4 regions of the Mesorhizobium captivum genome follow, and region 4 is predicted to be linked to each of the others. Evidence: predicted binding sites of a transcription regulator. Region 4 holds the regulator's gene; each other region holds the start of a gene.

Region 1 (4,473 bases), on a different contig from region 4:
AGAGCCGGCGGTTGGCATATTTCTTGATGACGATCGGGTCGTCTTTTGCGGCCATCCGTATCCTCCCCAGGATACCGGCGCGTTCAGAGTAAGCGGCCGGTAACGATTGCGCCATTTGTCGAGGATATGCGCAAAAGCGTCACAATTCCAAGTGGTTTGTGCAGTGCGGCATCATTTAATGCGGAATGAGCGGAGCAAATTGTGCCGCACGCTGATGGCTGCGCTGTCACGATAGGCGCCCGACCTGCTTGTCGCGCATGGCGGCCATGCCCATTTCCGGTTTGACTCGGGTTCCCTAACGGGCAAGAAAAGTCTTCAATGATCGCATAAAACACGACACCTCGAAGTCTGGAGAAGAAAATGTCCGCTTCCAATTCAATCGTCGTTGCCAGCGCCGCCCGCACAGCGGTCGGGTCCTTCAACGGCAGTTTCGCCGCGACGCCGGCACATGAGCTCGGCGCCGTGGTCATCAAGGAACTGCTAGCGCGGGCCGGCGTCGAGGCGGGCGAAGTCGACGAGGTCATCCTCGGCCAGGTGCTGACCGCCGCCCAGGGACAGAACCCAGCCCGCCAGGCCTCGATCAATGCCGGCCTGCCCAAGGAGACCACCGCCTGGGGCCTCAACCAGGTTTGCGGCTCGGGGCTGCGGGCAATCGCCCTCGGCATGCAGCAGATCGCCGCTGGCGATGCCAAGCTGATCGTCGCCGGCGGCCAGGAATCGATGTCGCTCTCGCCGCACGCCCAGCATCTGCGCGCCGGCGTCAAGATGGGCGACTACAAGATGATCGACACCATGATCAAGGACGGCCTCTGGGATGCCTTCAACGGCTACCACATGGGTAACACCGCCGAGAACGTCGCCCGTCAGTTCCAGATCACTCGCGACGACCAGGACGAGTTCGCGCTCGCCTCGCAAAACAAGGCCGAAGCGGCACAGAAGGCCGGCAAGTTCAAGGACGAGATCGTCGCCTTCACCATCAAGGGCAAGAAGGGCGACACCATCGTCGACCAGGACGAATATATCCGCCACGGCGCGACGCTGGACGCCATGACCAAGCTGAAGCCCGCCTTCGACAAGGACGGCACGGTCACCGCCGCCAATGCTTCAGGCATCAATGACGGCGCCGCCGGGGCGTTGCTGATGACCGAGGCCGAGGCCGCGCGTCGCGGCATCACCCCGCTGGTGCGCATCGCCTCCTGGGCGACCGCCGGCGTCGACCCGGCGATCATGGGCACTGGCCCGATCCCGGCCTCGAAGCGGGCGCTGGAGAAAGCCGGCTGGACGGTCAAGGACCTCGATCTCGTCGAGGCCAATGAGGCGTTCGCCGCGCAGGCCTGCGCCGTCAATAAGGGCATGGGCTGGGATCCCTCGATCGTCAACGTCAATGGCGGCGCTATCGCCATCGGCCATCCGATCGGCGCTTCCGGCGCCCGCGTCTTCAACACGCTGGTCCATGAAATGCGCCGCCGCGGCGCCAAGAAGGGCCTGGCGACGCTGTGCATTGGCGGTGGCATGGGCGTCGCCATGTGCGTCGAGGCGCTCTGAGATCAGCGAATAGCGAATAGGGAGTAGCGAATAGGGAAGAAAAGGCGCGTCGCGCGACGGGACGGCAGAACCCTACTCGCTATTCGCTACTCTCTATTCGCTTCAGTGACAAAAAGGGAGGAACCTCATGTCCAAGGTAGCAATCGTCACGGGCGGATCGCGCGGCATCGGCGCGGCGATATCGGTGGCGCTGAAGAGCGCCGGTTATTCGGTGGCCGCGAACTATGCCGGCAACGACGAAGCGGCGCAGAAATTCAAGGCCGAGACCGGCATCCCGGTCTACAAATGGTCGGTCGCCGACTACGACGCCTGCGCCGCCGGCATCAAACAGGTGGAGGCCGATCTCGGCCCGGTCTCGGTGCTGGTCAACAATGCCGGCATTACCCGCGACGCCATGTTTCACAAGATGACCCGCGAGCAGTGGAAGGAGGTTGTCGACACCAACCTCTCCGGCGTCTTCAACATGACGCATCCGCTGTGGAGCGGCATGCGCGACCGCAAGTTCGGCCGCGTCATCACCATCTCCTCGATCAACGGCCAGAAGGGCCAGGCCGGCCAGGTCAATTACTCCGCAGCCAAGGCCGGCGACATCGGCTTCTCGAAGGCGCTGGCCCAGGAGGGCGCACGCGCCGGCGTCACCGTCAACGTCATCTGCCCGGGCTATATCGCCACAGAGATGGTCAAGGCGATCGACGAGAAGGTGCTCAACGAGCGCATCATCCCGCAGATCCCGATCGGCCGTCTCGGCGAGCCGGAAGAGGTCGCGCGCTGCGTCGTCTTTCTGGCATCGGACGAGGCCGGTTTCATCACCGGCTCGACCATCAGCGCCAATGGCGGCCAATATTTCACCTGAGATCTTATTTCACCTGATGTTCTTCGACGGCAGGTGGCCCGGAGAAATCGGGCCACCTGTTTTTGTCTGCGCTCCCGGCGGGACGCGTGACGCATGCCTCAATTCGGCACGGAAAGGTTAATGGCCTCCCCGCGTCCTGTGCAGAACCCCACTTACAAGCTGTGAATTTTCGGTGCGCAAGCTGTGGACAACACCATATCTAGAGGTGAACAAAACGGGAAAGTTCGTAGATCGCTGATTCGTCGCCGATTCGTTCCGGCTTTGGCCGAAAAGTTAACGCGCGGAGCGGAAACGGCGTGGTAATGATTAAGGGGCGATTAGGAAAGATCAACCATTTCATAACTTTGGCGACCGCGCTCACGTAAGCCGCCACCGTTCGCCGGCAAAAGTTAACGGCCGTTCGAAGCGCGCCCGAGCAAGCATGAAACGGGCCAGTTCCGGGATTCAGCATGTGGTGAGACTCGGTGTCAAAAAATCCACATATAGCCGTGAACAAAACATGAATCATGCCGAGTCAGTGATTCGTCGCCGATTCGTTCCAGACTCGTTCCAACGGTTAATCGGCAGCAGATTTTGACCTTGCCCGTCGGCGCGCCATTTTTTCAGGGAACATTCCGCTTTCGCTTCGCGTCTGAAATCCCTATGTGTCGCCTGTCACACGCGGCGGCACCGCCGCGTTCCCGACAACAAGCGGCAGAAAGCGTCATTTCCCAGCCGATGAACATCCAGCCGAAACACACCCACCCGCTGATCCTTTCGGGCCGCGACGTGACGGCCGTGCTCGGCCCCACCAACACCGGCAAGACCCACCTCGCCATCGAGCGCATGGTGGCGCATGAGAGTGGCATCATCGGCCTGCCGCTCAGACTGCTTGCCCGCGAGGTTTACACGCGCGTCTGCGAGAAAGTCGGTGCCCACAAGGTGGCGCTCATCACCGGCGAAGAGAAGATCGTTCCGGCAGCTGCGAAATATTCTGTCTGCACCGTCGAGGCGATGCCGCGCGAGACCGATGCGGCCTTCGTCGCCATCGACGAGGTGCAGTTGGCCGGCGACCTGGAACGCGGCCACATCTTCACCGACCGCATCCTGCATTTGCGCGGCCGCCAGGAGACGCTGCTGCTCGGTGCCGCCACCATGCACGGCATCCTGCAGAAACTGCTGAAGGGCATCTCGGTGGTGACGCGGCCGCGGCTGTCGCATCTCGCCTATGCCGGCTCGAAGAAGCTCACCCGCCTGCCGCGGCGCACGGCGATCGTCGCCTTCTCCGCCGACGAGGTCTATGCCATCGCCGAGCTGATCCGCCGCCAGCAGGGTGGCGCGGCAGTCGTGCTCGGCGCGCTCTCGCCCCGCACCCGCAACGCCCAGGTGGAGATCTTCCAGTCGGGCGATGTCGATTATCTCGTCGCCACCGACGCCATCGGCATGGGGCTGAACCTCGATCTCGAGCACGTCGCCTTCGCCCAGAACCGCAAGTTCGACGGCTACCAGTACCGCAACCTGACCGCTGCTGAGCTCGGCCAGATCGCCGGCCGCGCCGGACGGCATCTGCGTGACGGTACCTTCGGGGTCACCGGTCAGGTCGATCCGCTCGACGAGGATCTGGTCAAGAAGATCGAGGGACACGACTTCGACCCGGTGAAGGTGCTGCAGTGGCGCACCGCCGATTTCGATTTCACCAGCCTCGATGCCCTGAAGCGCTCGATCGAGACCAACGCGCCGGTCGAAGGGCTGACCCGGGCATTGCCGGTGGTCGACGCCCAGGCGCTGGAACATCTGTCGCGCGACGAGGATATCCGCGCGCTTGCCAGCGGCAAGGAGCGCGTGGCGCTGCTTTGGGAAGCCTGCGCGCTGCCGGACTACCGCAAGATCGCGCCCGCGCAGCATGCCGACCTGATCGCCTCGATCTACATGGACCTTGCGCGCCATGGCCATGTCGATGAGAATTACATGGCCGAGCAGGTGCGGCGAGCCGACACGACGGATGGCGATATCGACACGCTGTCGCACCGGATCGCACAGATCCGCACCTGGACCTTCGTCTCCAACCGACCTGGTTGGCTGGCCGATCAGCTACA
Region 2 (4,473 bases), on a different contig from region 4:
CAGGCGCCGCCCCTTGGCCGTCCGAAACACATCAAGCCCAAACATTGTCCCTGTCCCCGACCGGTCCCCACCGGCTATTGCTGCTGCGGCTCCCGCGAAGGAACCTTGTATTCCTCGACCTTCTCGCCGCGCGTCACGATCACCGTCTTGAATTTTGGCTCTTCCGGCTCTTTCGCCACCGTATTGACCAGCGAGGCGGCGCTTGCCTCTGCGCTCGCGGCGACCGAACCGCCGAAGGAGGAGATGGTGGTGAGCCCATTGCTGGTGGCGCTGGCATCGGCGGCGGACCGCAAGGACAAGGACAATGTACCGACGGTGCGAGCAAGCGCGACCTTCTGCGCCCCTTCGTTCGTCACCTCGAGGGTCACCGAATTGGCGATCTGCGGCTCGGTCTTGCGCTCGTCCGCGCCCTGCCCAACCGAAAGCACCTTCGCATCGGAAACCACGATCTCGGACGTGACCGTCGAGCCGGATGCCCCTTGGGCGTTCTTGGCCACTTCCTGGATTTCGCCCGCGTCGCGCGTCAGCACGACGTCGACCCGGTCGCCCGGCGTGATGAAGCCGCCGACGCCGGCGATTTCATCGGTGCGGATGGTGACGGCCCGCATGCCTGGCGACAGCAGGTTGGAGAGCGTCGCGCGGCCGTTCGGCCCCGACAGCTTGGTGAGCAGCACCGGCTCGTTGACCTCGATCGGCGACAGCACGACGCGGCTGCCTTCGGCAAGCAGCTTGTCGATGGTCGGGAAGGCGCCCTGCGGCAGGGAATCCTGCGGCCACGGGATTTCGGTGAGTTGCGATCGATCGAGCTGCATACCGTAGCGCAGCGGAGCATTGGCCACCACGATGGTCTTGAACTCGACCTTGGGCTCCTGCGGCGCCGCGATCGATGCCACCTTTTGCTCGGATTGGGCCCTCGCCTGGCTTTTGACCCAGAAATCCGCGGCAAAGATCGAGATCGCGCCGAAAACGGCTGCGATGCCGATCATGGTTATGGCCCTGCCCCTCACAACGAACCCCTGACGCCCCGCGGTCTTTTGTTTGTTGCCTCTCACGCTAGGCGTCATTGTTAAAGAATCAGGAATCCAAACGTATGGAGACCGCCCTATTTCCGGCGGCTTGGTTATCGAATGGTTTTAGAATAAGAGAGACTTTGATCCCTGAACGGAACAGGAACTCGTTCGCCCGCCAAAAGCGTGGCAGTATCGAGGAGTGATTCGCAGTACCGGACTTAATGGCCAGCATGGACGACACCAGCGATCTTTTCGGCAATCAGGAAAAGCAGCCTCAGCAAGGGCGCGCGCCCTCGCGCCCTGCTGATCCGCTGGTTCAGGCGGCGAAGCGTTCGACCTCCGCCCGTGACGGCAGCGAGAGCTACAGCGCGGCCGACATCGAGGTGCTGGAAGGGCTGGAGCCGGTGCGCCGCCGCCCGGGCATGTATATCGGCGGCACCGACGACAAGGCGATGCATCACCTCTTCGCCGAGGTCATAGACAATTCTATGGACGAGGCGGTCGCCGGTCACGCCACCTTCATCGACGTCGAACTCTCGGCTGATGGCTTCCTGACGGTCACCGACAACGGCCGCGGCATCCCGATCGATCCGCATCCGAAATTCAAGAAGCCGGCGCTCGAAGTCATCATGACGACGCTGCATTCGGGCGGCAAGTTCGACTCCAAGGTCTACGAGACCTCCGGCGGCCTGCATGGCGTCGGCGTCTCCGTCGTCAACGCGCTGTCCGACCATCTCGAGGTCGAGGTCGCGCGCGGTCGCCAGCTCTATCGCCAACGTTTTTCGCGCGGCATCCCGGTCAGCGGTCTCGAGCATCTCGGCGAGGTCCACAACCGCCGCGGCACGAAGACCCGCTTCCATCCCGATGAGCAGATCTTCGGCAAGGGCGCCGCCTTCGAGCCGGCGCGGCTCTACCGCATGACGCGCTCGAAAGCCTATCTGTTCGGCGGCGTCGAGATCCGTTGGACCTGCGATCCGTCGCTCATCAAGGAGAAGGATCAAACCCCGGCCAAGGCCGAGTTCCATTTTCCCGGCGGCCTGAAGGATTATCTCAAGGCCACGCTCGGTGACGAATTCCAGGTCACCCGCGAGGTCTTCGCGGGAAAAAGCGACAGGCAAGGCGGCCATGGCTCGCTGGAATGGGCCGTCACCTGGTTCGGCGGCGACGGCTTCCTCAATTCCTACTGCAACACCATCCCCACCGCCGAAGGCGGCACGCATGAGGCCGGTTTCCGCAACGTGCTGACGCGCGGCCTTCGCGCCTATGCCGACCTGATCGGCAACAAGCGCGCCTCCGTCATCACCACCGAGGACGTGATGATCTCGGCCGCTGGAATGCTGTCGGTGTTCATCCGCGAGCCGGAATTCGTCGGCCAGACCAAGGACAGGCTGGCGACCATCGAGGCGATGCGCATCGTCGAAAGCGCCATCCGCGATCCGTTCGACCACTGGCTGGCCGACAATCCTCAGGAAGCCTCAAAACTTCTTGAGTGGGTGATCGCGCGCGCCGACGAGCGCGTGCGCCGCCGCCAGGAAAAGGAAGTCTCGCGCAAAAGCGCGGTGCGCAAGCTGCGCCTCCCGGGCAAGCTCGCCGATTGTACGCAGAACGCCGCCGCGGGGGCCGAGCTCTTCATCGTCGAAGGCGACTCAGCCGGCGGTTCGGCCAAGCAGGCGCGCGACCGCGCCAGCCAGGCGGTGCTGCCGCTGCGCGGCAAGATCCTCAACGTCGCCAGCGCCGGCAACGACAAGCTTGCCGCCAACCAGCAGATCTCCGATCTGATCCAGGCGCTCGGTTGCGGCACGCGCTCGAAATATCGTGACCAGGACCTGCGTTACGACCGCGTGATCATCATGACCGACGCCGATGTCGACGGCGCCCATATCGCTTCGCTGCTGATCACCTTCTTCTATCAGGAGATGCCGAGCCTGATCCGCGGCGGCCATCTCTACATGGCCGTGCCGCCGCTTTACTCGATCCGCCAGGGCGGCAAGGTTGCCTATGCCCGCGATGATGCGCACAAGGATGAGCTGCTGCGCACCGAATTCACCGGGCGCGGCAAGGTCGAGATCGGCCGCTTCAAGGGCCTGGGCGAAATGATGGCCTCGCAGCTCAAGGAGACCACGATGGACCCGAGGAAGCGCACGCTGCTCAGGGTCGACGTGAGCGAGGCCGAGGCGGCGACCAAGGACGCCGTCGACGCGCTGATGGGCACAAAGCCCGAGGCGCGCTTCCGCTTCATTCAGGAACGCGCCGAATTCGCCGAGACCGACGTGCTGGATATCTGAACGCGGACTGGTCCACAACAGGCTCCGCTAATGCATGTCGCCCAGAAGTGTGCAGCGGTTCTGGGATAACGACATGCATCAGAACAAGGACTTGAAGCGCGTCGCCTGAAACCCGTTTCAGGTGACGCGCTTTAGGGAGACTGGATGTGACCCTGACGCGGCTGAAAGCGCTTGTCGAGATACCGCTGAATGGCCTGACGCAACCGACGCGCTCGGACTGGATCTTTGCCCTGCGCACGGTTTCAGCCGGGCTGATCGCGCTACTTGCCGCCTACGCCCTCAAGCTCGACCATCCGCAATGGGCGATGATGACCGTGTTCATTGTCGCGCAGCCGGTGGCCGGCATGGTGCTGGCCAAGGGGTTCTATCGGCTGCTCGGCACGCTGGCCGGCGGCGTAGCGGCGATCGGCATCACATCGCTGTTCGGCACCAATCCCTGGTTGCTGGTGACGGCGCTGGCGCTGTGGGTCGGCGTCTGCACGCTGGTCTCCTCGCTGCTGCGCAATCCGGAGGCCTATGGTGCGGCCCTCGCCGGCTACACCGCGATGATCATCAGCCTGCCGGCATTCGGGCAGCCGCATCTCGTCGTCGATCTCGCCATCGCGCGCTGCGCTGAAATCGTGCTTGGCATCGTCTGCGCCGGCGTCACCAGCCGGCTGATCCTGCCGAAACTGGCGGCAGACGCCATCATTTCGAGGCTGAAGCGCAGCATTCTCGATCTTGCCGACTATGCCTCAGGCGCCTTTTCCGGCGGCGATCCGGCCGACCTCGCCACTCTTCAGCGCAAGCTGATCACCGATGCCCAGACGCTTGCCGATATGCGCACCTATGCGCGTCTCGAGGCGCCGAGCTTCGCCACGCGCGCCCATCCGGTGCGGCGCACGATCGGGCAACTCCTATGGGCGCTTTCGGCGGCGCGCGCGCTGCACACCCATGCCGCGCCGAAGAACGCGGCGCTCATCCCGGTGCGCGGCGAGTTGAAGACCTTGGTCGGCGAACTGGCGGCGACGCCAGGGGCGCTTGACGACACGGGACCGTGGGTAGCGCGGCTCGATGCGATCGCGAGCAAGGCAAGAGAGGCGCCGCCTGTGCCTACCGACCCCAGCGAAGACAAGGTCGGCACCATCACCCGCCTCACCATCGCAGCCGATTTCGCGGAGGCGCTGAAGCAGGTGATG
Region 3 (4,473 bases), on a different contig from region 4:
AGGTGCTCGGCCAGGTGCCCAGCCTGAGGGGCCATCTGGGCCTCTGAACGGACGGGCGCAGCGTCACTACTTAGGCAGCGTGTACGCCATCACATAATCACCCGGCTTGGTGCCGACCGAGCCGTGGCCGCCGGCGACGATGACAACGAACTGCCGGCCGTCGGCGACCGTGTAGGTCATCGGTGTCGACTGGCCGCCGGCCGGCAGCCTTGCCTGCCAGAGCTGTCGGCCGGTGGTGAGATCGTAGGCGCGCAGATAGTCGTCGACCGCCGCGCCCAGGAAGGCGACGCCGCCGGCCGTGATCATCGGCCCGCCGATGCCGGGAACGCCGACCTTGAACGGCAGGGGCAGCGGCGTCATGTCGTAGACCGTGCCGTTGCGATGCTTGTAGGCGATCTGACCGGTCCTGAGATCGACGCCGGCGACATAGCCCCAAGGCGGCGCCTGGCAGGGAATGCCGAGCGGCGACAGGAACGGTTTCAGCACCACCGCGTAGGGGGCGCCCTCGTTGCGGTTGAGCCCCTGCTCGCTGCCTTTGGTGTTGTCGCCCGGCGGCGGCACGTCCGCGCGCGGAATGAGCTTCGAAATGAAGGCGAGATAGGTCGGCATGCCGAACATCACCTGCCGCACAGGGTCGACCGCGACGCCGCCCCAGTTGAAGACGCCGAAATTGCCGGGATAGATCAGCGAACCCTGCAGCGAGGGCGGCGTATAGCGCCCCTCGTAGCGCAGTTTCCTAAGCTCGATCCGGCACAGCAGCTGATCGAACATGGTGATGCCCCACATGTCGGCGCCGGTCAGCGGCTTCGGATTGAAGGAAAGGTCAGAGCTCGGCTGGGTCGGCGAAGCGTGGTCGCCTTCGATCGCGCCGCCCGGCGCCGGCATCTCCTTCACCGGAATGATCGGCTCGCCGCTGCGCCGGTCGAGCACATAGAGGTCGCCCTGCTTGGTCGGCCCGATCAGCGCCGGCACGATCGCGCCGCTGGCCGAGGTGATGTCGACCAGCGTCGGCTGGGCCGGCACATCCATGTCCCACAGGTCGTGATGCACCAGCTGGCGCACCCAGCGCAACTGCCCGGTATTGAGGTCGAGCGCCGTGATCGAGGAGGAGAATTTCTCGACATTGGCGCTGCGGCCCATGCCGAGCTGGTCGGGTGTCTGGTTGCCGAGCGGCAGGTAGAGCAGGCCAAGCTTCTCGTCGGCGCTTGCTGTCGACCACATGTTGGGCGAGTTGTTGGTGTAGTTTTGCCCGGCCGGCAGCGGCGTCGTCTGGTCCGGATTGCCTGAATCCCAGTTCCACAGCAAAGCGCCGGTGCCGGCGTCATAGGCGCGGATGACGCCCGACGGCTCCTCGGTTGAATAATTGTCATTGACCGCCCCGCCGACGATGATCTTGCCGGCCACGATCAGCGGCGCCGAGGTCGAGTAATAATAGCCCGACTTCGGATACGGCATGTTGGCAAGCAGATTGAGCGTCCCGCCTTCCGCAAAGGACGAACACACCTGGCCGTTGGCGGCATCGAGCGCGATCAGCCGCGCATCCGACGTCGGCAGATAGATGCGCGCGGCGCAAGGCTGTCCGGTCGCGATCTTGGCATCGGCGTAGTAGGATACGCCGCGGCAGGTCTGGTGCTGGCGATTGCTGTCGACCTTGATCTTCGGGTCGTAGCGCCATTTCTCCTTGCCGGTTGCGGCATCGACGGCGATGGCGAAATTGTGCGGCGTGCAGATGAAGAGCGAATCGCCGATCTTTAGCGGCGTCACCTGGTAGGTTGTCTCCTCGATGTCGTCGGGACCTTTCACATCGCCGGTGCGGTAGGTCCAGGCCGGCTGCAGCCTGGCGACATTGTCGGGCGTGATCTGGTCGAGCGGCGAATAGCGCTGGCCGAACGGCGTGCGGCCGTAGAAATACCATTCGCCGGCCAACATATCGGCGCCGAGATTGGCAGTCGGTGTCACCTTGTCGGTGTCGAGCGTGCCGCCGATGTCTTCCGGGTCGACGGTCATCGAATAACCGGCCACCGCGAGCGAGGCCAGCACCGCCAGGATCAGCGGGGCGCGCCCGTCCGGGCCCTTGAGCGCTCGTCTGACCCATGGCGTCAGCAGCCAAAGTGCGACAAGCACAATGATGCCGCCGCGCGGGCCGAGCTGCCACCAGTCGAAGCCGATCTCCCACACCGCCCAGCACAGCGTGCCGACCACAAACGCCGCGTAGAGCCAGAGCCCCGTCGACCTGCGGCGGAAGATAAGAAAGGCGGTGACCAGGAAAGCGAGACCCGCGATCGCATAGTACCAGCTGCCGCCCAGCGAAACCAACCAGATGCCGCCGCCGCCAAGCGCCAGGCCGATGAGGAGGAGGACGAGGGAGGTGATGGTGACAGCCAAGACGATACTCCTTCGACTGTTGCGCGGTTGCGGCGCCTCTCAGGCAACGGCATGCCGTCCCTGCCCTGTCGGCAGCTTTCCCTCACCCGCAGCGCCTGTCAAGCGAACCGGAACAGCGCAAAAATGGAACAAAACGTAGACGCTTCTGGCCTTTCGCTGCCGAATCACTACATTCGGGGGCGATGTCCGGCTTTTCGGAAGACATGCCCTTCTTTGACGAACCGAATGCGCGGCCCGCGGCCCCGTCCGGCATTGCCGCGCGCGCCATGGCGGCCCGCAGCACGCAGAACCGCGCGGTCGACTACCTCAACGGCCTCAATCCCGAGCAGCGGCTCGCTGTCGAAACAACTGAAGGTCCGGTCCTGGTGCTGGCCGGCGCCGGCACAGGAAAGACGCGGGTGCTGACCACGCGCATCGCCCACATCCTTGCCACTGGCAGGGCCTACCCTTCGCAGATCCTCGCCGTCACTTTCACCAACAAGGCCGCGCGCGAGATGAAGCAGCGCATCGGTATCCTGATCGGCGAGGAGAATGTCGAGGGCATGCCCTGGCTCGGCACCTTCCACTCGATCGGCGTCAAGCTGCTCCGCCGTCATGCCGAGCTTGCCGGGCTGAAATCCGACTTCACCATCCTCGACACCGACGACGTCGTGCGGCTGATGAAGCAGCTGATCCAGGCCGAGAACCTGGACGACAAGCGCTGGCCGGCCAAGCAGTTCGCGCAGATGATCGACAACTGGAAGAACAAGGGCCTCGGCCCGGACGAGATTCCGGAAGGCGATGCGCGCAGCTTCGGCAACGGCAAGGGCCGCCAGCTCTACAAGGCCTATCAGGAACGGCTGCAGACGCTGAATACCTGCGACTTCGGCGATCTGCTCTATCACCCGATCCGCATCTTCCGTGCCTATCCGGACGTTCTGAAGGACTATCACCGCAAGTTCAAATACATCCTGGTCGACGAGTATCAGGACACCAACACCGCGCAGTACATGTGGCTGCGACTGTTGGCCCAGCGGCCAGGAGTTCCAAGGAGCGGGTCACCGGGCGGCCGCACCCCCAGCGCTTCGAAGTCGACTATCGATAGGACAGAAGGGGGGCGTTACAGACCGCCAGTTCCCGAAGAGGAACAACTAGTCCGCAGTGATGAATGGGATATTTCGGCCGAAGGCCGCAAGCCCGACCGGGCGTCCGAGCCGTTGCGAGGCCCCCGCGGAGGGCCCGCGCCGGCAGGCGCGGAACAGCCCGTGAGCGTGAATATTTGCTGCGTCGGCGACGACGACCAGTCGATCTATGGCTGGCGCGGCGCCGAGGTCGACAACATCCTGCGCTTCGACAAGGATTTTCCGGGCGCCACCATCATCCGGCTGGAGCGTAATTACCGCTCGACGGCGCATATCCTTGGCGCGGCCTCGCATCTCATCGCCCACAATGAAGGCCGTTTCGGCAAGACGCTGTTCACCGACCGCGACGATCCCGAGGACGACAAGGTGCATGTCCATGCCGCCTGGGACTCAGAGGAAGAAGCGCGCGCCGTTGGCGAGACGATCGAGGCCTACCAGCGCCCCGACAGACAAGGAAATCGGCACAATCTGAACGACATGGCGATTCTGGTGCGCGCATCCTTCCAGATGCGCGCCTTCGAAGACCGCTTCATCACGCTCGGTCTCAACTACCGCGTCATCGGCGGTCCGCGCTTTTACGAGCGGCTGGAAATTCGCGACGCTCTCGCCTTCTTCCGCGTCGTCGCCAACGGCGGCGACGACCTCGCCTTCGAGCGCATCGTCAACGTGCCGAAGCGGGGCTTGGGCGAAGCCACCATCCGCCAGATCCACGACACGGCGCGCGCCATGCGTATCCCGATGCTGGAGGCCGCAGCGACACTTGCCGAAAGCGACGAGCTGAAGCCGAAGCCGCGCGCGGCCCTGCGTGAGGTCGCGGCCAATTTCGAGCGCTGGCAGAAAGCGCTGGAGACCACGCCGCATACCGAGCTTGCCGAGACCATCCTCGAGGAAAGCGGCTACACCGACATGTGGAAGAACGACCGTTCGGCGGAAGCGCCCGGGCGGCTGGAGAACCTCAAGGAACTGA
Region 4 (4,473 bases):
CCTCACCATCTACGACATGGCCAAGGCGGCCGACCGCGCTATGGTGATTTCCGGCATCAGGCTGGTCGAGAAGACCGGCGGCAAGTCGGGCGACTACAAGGCGGGTTCCTAAGATGGCGCTGGTTCCGGTCGCCGAGGCGCTCGAGCGCCTGCTGGACGGCGCGACTGCGCTGCCGGGCGAAAGCGTACCGTTGGCTGACGCGGCGGATAGGGTTCTGACCGAACCGGTGGTGGCGCTGCGCACCCAGCCGCCCTTCAATGCTTCGGCCATGGACGGCTATGCCGCACGCTTTGCGGATGTGGGCTCGGTGCCGGCGCGGCTCTCCGTGATCGGCATGGCGCCCGCCGGGCGTGGCTTTGCCGGCACTGTCGGCAAGGGCGAGTCGGTGCGCATTTTCACCGGCGCGCCTGTGCCCGAAGGCGCCGACACGATCGTCATCCAGGAGAATGTCCGCGACCTCGGCGGCGGCCAGATCGAGGTGACCGAGCCGACGTCCGCAGGACGCAACATCCGGCGAGCCGGTCTCGACTTCTTGCAAGGCGACGTTCTCTTGGAAAAAGGCCGCCTGCTCGATCCGGCAGCGCTTTCATTGGCGGCGTCGGCCAACCATCCAAGCCTCACCGTAGTGCGCCGACCGCTGGTTGCCATCATCGCCACCGGCGACGAACTGCTGCCGCCGGGCAGTGAACTCGGCCCCGACCAGATCATCTCGTCCAATGCCTATGGCGTCGTTGCGGCCGCGCAGGCGGTTGGCGCGCGCGCTCTCGATCTCGGCATCGCCGCCGACCGCCATGACGCGATCGCGGCTCTGGTCGGAAAGGCCGTCGAGGCCGGCGCCGATGTCATCGTCACCCTCGGTGGCGCGTCGGTCGGCGATCATGACCTGATCCACGACGTGCTGACTGGCCAAGGCATGCAGCTCGATTTCTGGAAGATCGCCATGCGCCCCGGCAAACCGTTGATGTTTGGCCGGCTTGGCAACATCCGCTGCATCGGCCTGCCCGGCAATCCGGTGGCAAGCCTTGTCTGCTCGCAATTGTTCCTGAAGCCGCTTCTGGCGCGTCTCGGCGGCCGCAGCTATCGGCAGGACATCCGCACTGCGCGGCTGGCTGCCGCAATGCACGCCAACGATCTCAGGCAGGACTATGTGCGGGCCGTCGTGCGCGAGGAGGCGGGGCAGCTGGTCGCGACGCCGTTCAGCGTCCAGGATTCCTCGATGCTCAAGATGCTGGCCGACGCCAACGGCCTCATCGTGCGCCAGCCCTTCGCCCCGACGGCCGAGGCCGGCGCCGAATGCAGCGTTCTGATGTTACGCTGAACAAAACGTCAACACATTCACTAAACTTTAAACGGTTGCGGAACACAACTGGAACAGATAGTGTTTGTTCTGGGTTTGTTTTTCTGATTCTGGTTTCAGGACCCGTTGGGGGCAGCCATGCTGACGCGCAAACAACATGAACTTCTGATGTTCATCCACGAACGGCTCAAGGAGAGCGGCATTCCGCCGTCTTTCGATGAGATGAAGGAAGCGCTCGACCTTGCCTCGAAGTCGGGCATCCATCGGCTGATCACGGCGTTGGAAGAGCGCGGCTTCATTCGCCGGCTGCCGAACAGGGCGCGCGCACTGGAAGTGCTGCGCCTGCCCGATTCGATCGCGCCCGGCCTCAATGCGGCCAGGAAGTTTTCGCCAAGCGTCATCCAGGGCGGCCAAGGCAATCTCGGCCGGCAGATCAAGCCAGCGGCGCCCTCGCGCGCGCCAACGCCCAGCAATGACGACGATGCCGTTTCGGCCGTGTCCATTCCGGTGATGGGCCGCATCGCCGCCGGCGTGCCGATCGACGCCATCCAGCATCAGACGCATTCGATCACGGTGCCGCCGGACATGATCGCGGGCGGCGAGCATTACGCGCTGGAGGTCAAGGGCGACTCGATGATCGAGGCCGGCATCTTCGACGGCGACACGGTCATCATCCGCAACGCCAACACCGCGAGCCCGGGCGAGATCGTGGTCGCGCTGGTCGACGACGAGGAAGCGACGCTGAAGCGCTTCCGCCGCAAGGGCGCCTCGATCGCGCTCGAAGCCGCCAACCCGGCCTATGAGACCCGCATCTTCGGCCCCGATCGCGTCAAGGTTCAGGGCAAGCTCGTCGGGCTCATTCGCCGCTACTGACTGGCTGGGGCGGCTTGGACTCTGACTTTTCGGGCTTCTTGTGGGGCGCCAGCCCTCTAGCCTCGCGCGAATACCGTCGTTGCTCGCGCCAGGGGCGGTAAGGCTTTTGCACGGCATACTGAATAGCCGGCCGCGCCGTTGCCGATTGCGGATCAAAGAAGACGGCGGCACTGCCATCGCGTGCCAGCTGCCGCTTGGTGACGACGAGAACCCGTGGATCGCGGCAAGGATTGTAGGCCGTGGCGTCGTTGATGACGACGAGATCAGCGAAGCCGCAGGCCGGTCGTGCACTCTCGCGGTTTTCCGCCAACGCGACGATCGCACCGGAAGGATGCCGGCCGATGCAGAGGTCACCGGTGCAATAGAACGGCGAACCTGGCGGCAGGTCGACGGGATCGGCTATGTCGAGCGCGTCTTTGGCGAACGTCTCCGGCGGCACGATCGCCTCGGCCTTCAGCGCGCGTTTCCAGTTGTCGGTGGTGAATTCGTTGGAGCGGGCACGGTTGATGGCGAGTTCGCCGCCGCCGATCGGCATGGCCACCAGATTCGCGTCCTCGGAGATCAGCAGGTCCGGCGTGCGCACCTGCGGAATGGTCAGCAAGGCCGCAACTGCGAAAGGAATTGCGGCCAGCCTGAGCCAGGTTGTGGCCATGGTGGCAATGACGAGCGCGATTGTTGCCAGCAGCACCGACTGGATCGAGATCAGCCCCACGGCATCGACCGGCGACCATTGCGAAATCCAGGCCGAGATCGCGATCATCGCCGTCAGGCCTTTGCCCATCAAATAGAGGAAAGGCCCATCGAAGCCGAACGGCATCATCACCGCGCTGGCGACGGCAAGGAACATCACGACCGTGACGATCGGCATGATCGCCAGATTTGCCAATAGGCTGAGCGGCGAGACGCGCTGGAAATGCCAGATGGCAAACAGCGCCGTAGCACTTCCGGCGATGATCGAGGTCATGGCGGCGCCACCCGCTCCGACCGCCAGCTTTCGCGACAGGAACCGCAGGAACGAACGCTTTGCCGGCGGCGCCCTCACTTTGTCGGCGCGGTAGTCGGCCCAGCCGGCATAGGCGCCGACAAGGGCGGCGGTTGCGGCGAACGACATCTGGAAGCTTGGGCCGACCACTTCATGTGGCGACACAAGGATGACGGCGATGGCCGAGATCGCCTGGTTGCGCATCGTCAGCGCCGCGCGGTCGAACAGCACGGCAACCAGCATGACGGCCAGCATGATGAAGCTTCGCTCGGCGGCGACCACCACGCCGGAGATGACGAGATAGGCGGCGATCGAGACAAGCGCGATGGCAGCGGCATATTTCTTCACCGGGCGCCGCGAAGAGAAATCCGGAAACAGCGCGAAGGCGCCGCGCAGCAGAAGCATGATCGTGCCGGCGACCAGCGCCATATGCAGGCCTGAAATCGAGATGTGGTAGATGCCGGTCCGCCGCATCGCCTCGTTGATGTCTTCGGGGATGCCGGCGCGAACGCCGACGATCAGCGCCGCGGCAATCTCGCCTTCAGGTCCGCCGACGGTGCTTCTGATGTGATCGGCAATGTTTTCGCGCGCGTTCTCGATCGCCGAGGCGATGCTCGCCCCGGGGGCAGGATCGGTTGTCGAAATGGCTTTCGGGTCGCCGAGGAAAAAGCCGCTGCCGCCGATGCCGGAAAAATAGCTATCGAAGGAAAAGTCATAACTTTCGGGGCGGACCGGTCCGGTCGGCGGCAAGAGCCGTGCATAGCCTGTCACCAGCGACCCTGCCTTCGTATCGGGCGGAATCCTGCGTGCCGAGAGCCTGACGCGATCCGGCGCGTAGCGCAGCGTCGGATGCGCGGTCGAGATGAGGTCAATGGTCAGCCGCACACGGCCATTGGCCATTTCCTCGGCGATGACGACGCGACCGGTCAGCCGCGTCTGGATCTCGGAGCCGAGCATCGGCGTTGCGGTCCGCCATGTCTCGACCTTCGCGGCGACAAAGCCCAATGCGCAAAGCAGCGCCGCCATGAAGAGAAGATGCGTCTTTGGCCAAGAGCGGGAAATGGCCGCGCAGACCGCCATCAGCGCTACCGCCGCCTGCGGCCTGTAGAGATCGGGCTCCGTGTTCAGGGAAAAATAGAAGATCACGCCGGCAGCCAGGAACACCGGCACCAGCAGGAAGCCGATGCCGCGGTCGAGCTCGGTCGTAGCGGCTACAACGACGCTTTGGCGAAACGCGGAAAACGAGGCGCGGTGGAACTGCCGTCGGATCCGGTCGATGGTTGCCGACTTTGGCGGCTGCAGGGCGGCACCGCCGTCCGG

The links. The regulator LexA, encoded in region 4, represses DNA repair genes until DNA is damaged. The targets are predictions, from matches to a motif close to TGTTCNNNNTGTGTTCNG.
Region 1: RFM40_RS04040 (helicase-related protein) is a predicted target of LexA. The motif match lies at 2,933-2,950, and genes of this name have one in related genera.
Region 2: parE (DNA topoisomerase IV subunit B) is a predicted target of LexA. The motif match lies at 1,158-1,175, and genes of this name have one in related genera.
Region 3: RFM40_RS16565 (ATP-dependent helicase) is a predicted target of LexA. The motif match lies at 2,499-2,516, and genes of this name have one in related genera.

Annotation. Positions count from the first base shown of each region.
Region 1 is NZ_JAVIJB010000003.1:8,328-12,800, reverse strand. Features, by position in the region: gene phaR (polyhydroxyalkanoate synthesis repressor PhaR) at 1-55, opposite strand, end outside; gene RFM40_RS04050 (acetyl-CoA C-acetyltransferase) at 361-1,545, shown strand; gene phbB (acetoacetyl-CoA reductase) at 1,673-2,398, shown strand; gene RFM40_RS04040 (helicase-related protein) at 3,116-4,473, shown strand, end outside.
Region 2 is NZ_JAVIJB010000010.1:141,130-145,602, reverse strand. Features, by position in the region: gene RFM40_RS11600 (type II and III secretion system protein family protein) at 1-45, opposite strand, end outside; gene cpaB (Flp pilus assembly protein CpaB) at 75-986, opposite strand; gene parE (DNA topoisomerase IV subunit B) at 1,241-3,295, shown strand; gene RFM40_RS11585 (FUSC family protein) at 3,442-4,473, shown strand, end outside.
Region 3 is NZ_JAVIJB010000018.1:7,198-11,670, reverse strand. Features, by position in the region: gene RFM40_RS16575 (hypothetical protein) at 1-47, shown strand, start outside; gene RFM40_RS16570 (glucose/quinate/shikimate family membrane-bound PQQ-dependent dehydrogenase) at 67-2,385, opposite strand; gene RFM40_RS16565 (ATP-dependent helicase) at 2,568-4,473, shown strand, end outside.
Region 4 is NZ_JAVIJB010000002.1:192,239-196,711, forward strand. Features, by position in the region: gene moaC (cyclic pyranopterin monophosphate synthase MoaC) at 1-112, shown strand, start outside; gene RFM40_RS02980 (molybdopterin molybdotransferase MoeA) at 114-1,319, shown strand; gene lexA (transcriptional repressor LexA) at 1,437-2,171, shown strand; gene RFM40_RS02990 (ComEC/Rec2 family competence protein) at 2,155-4,473, opposite strand, start outside.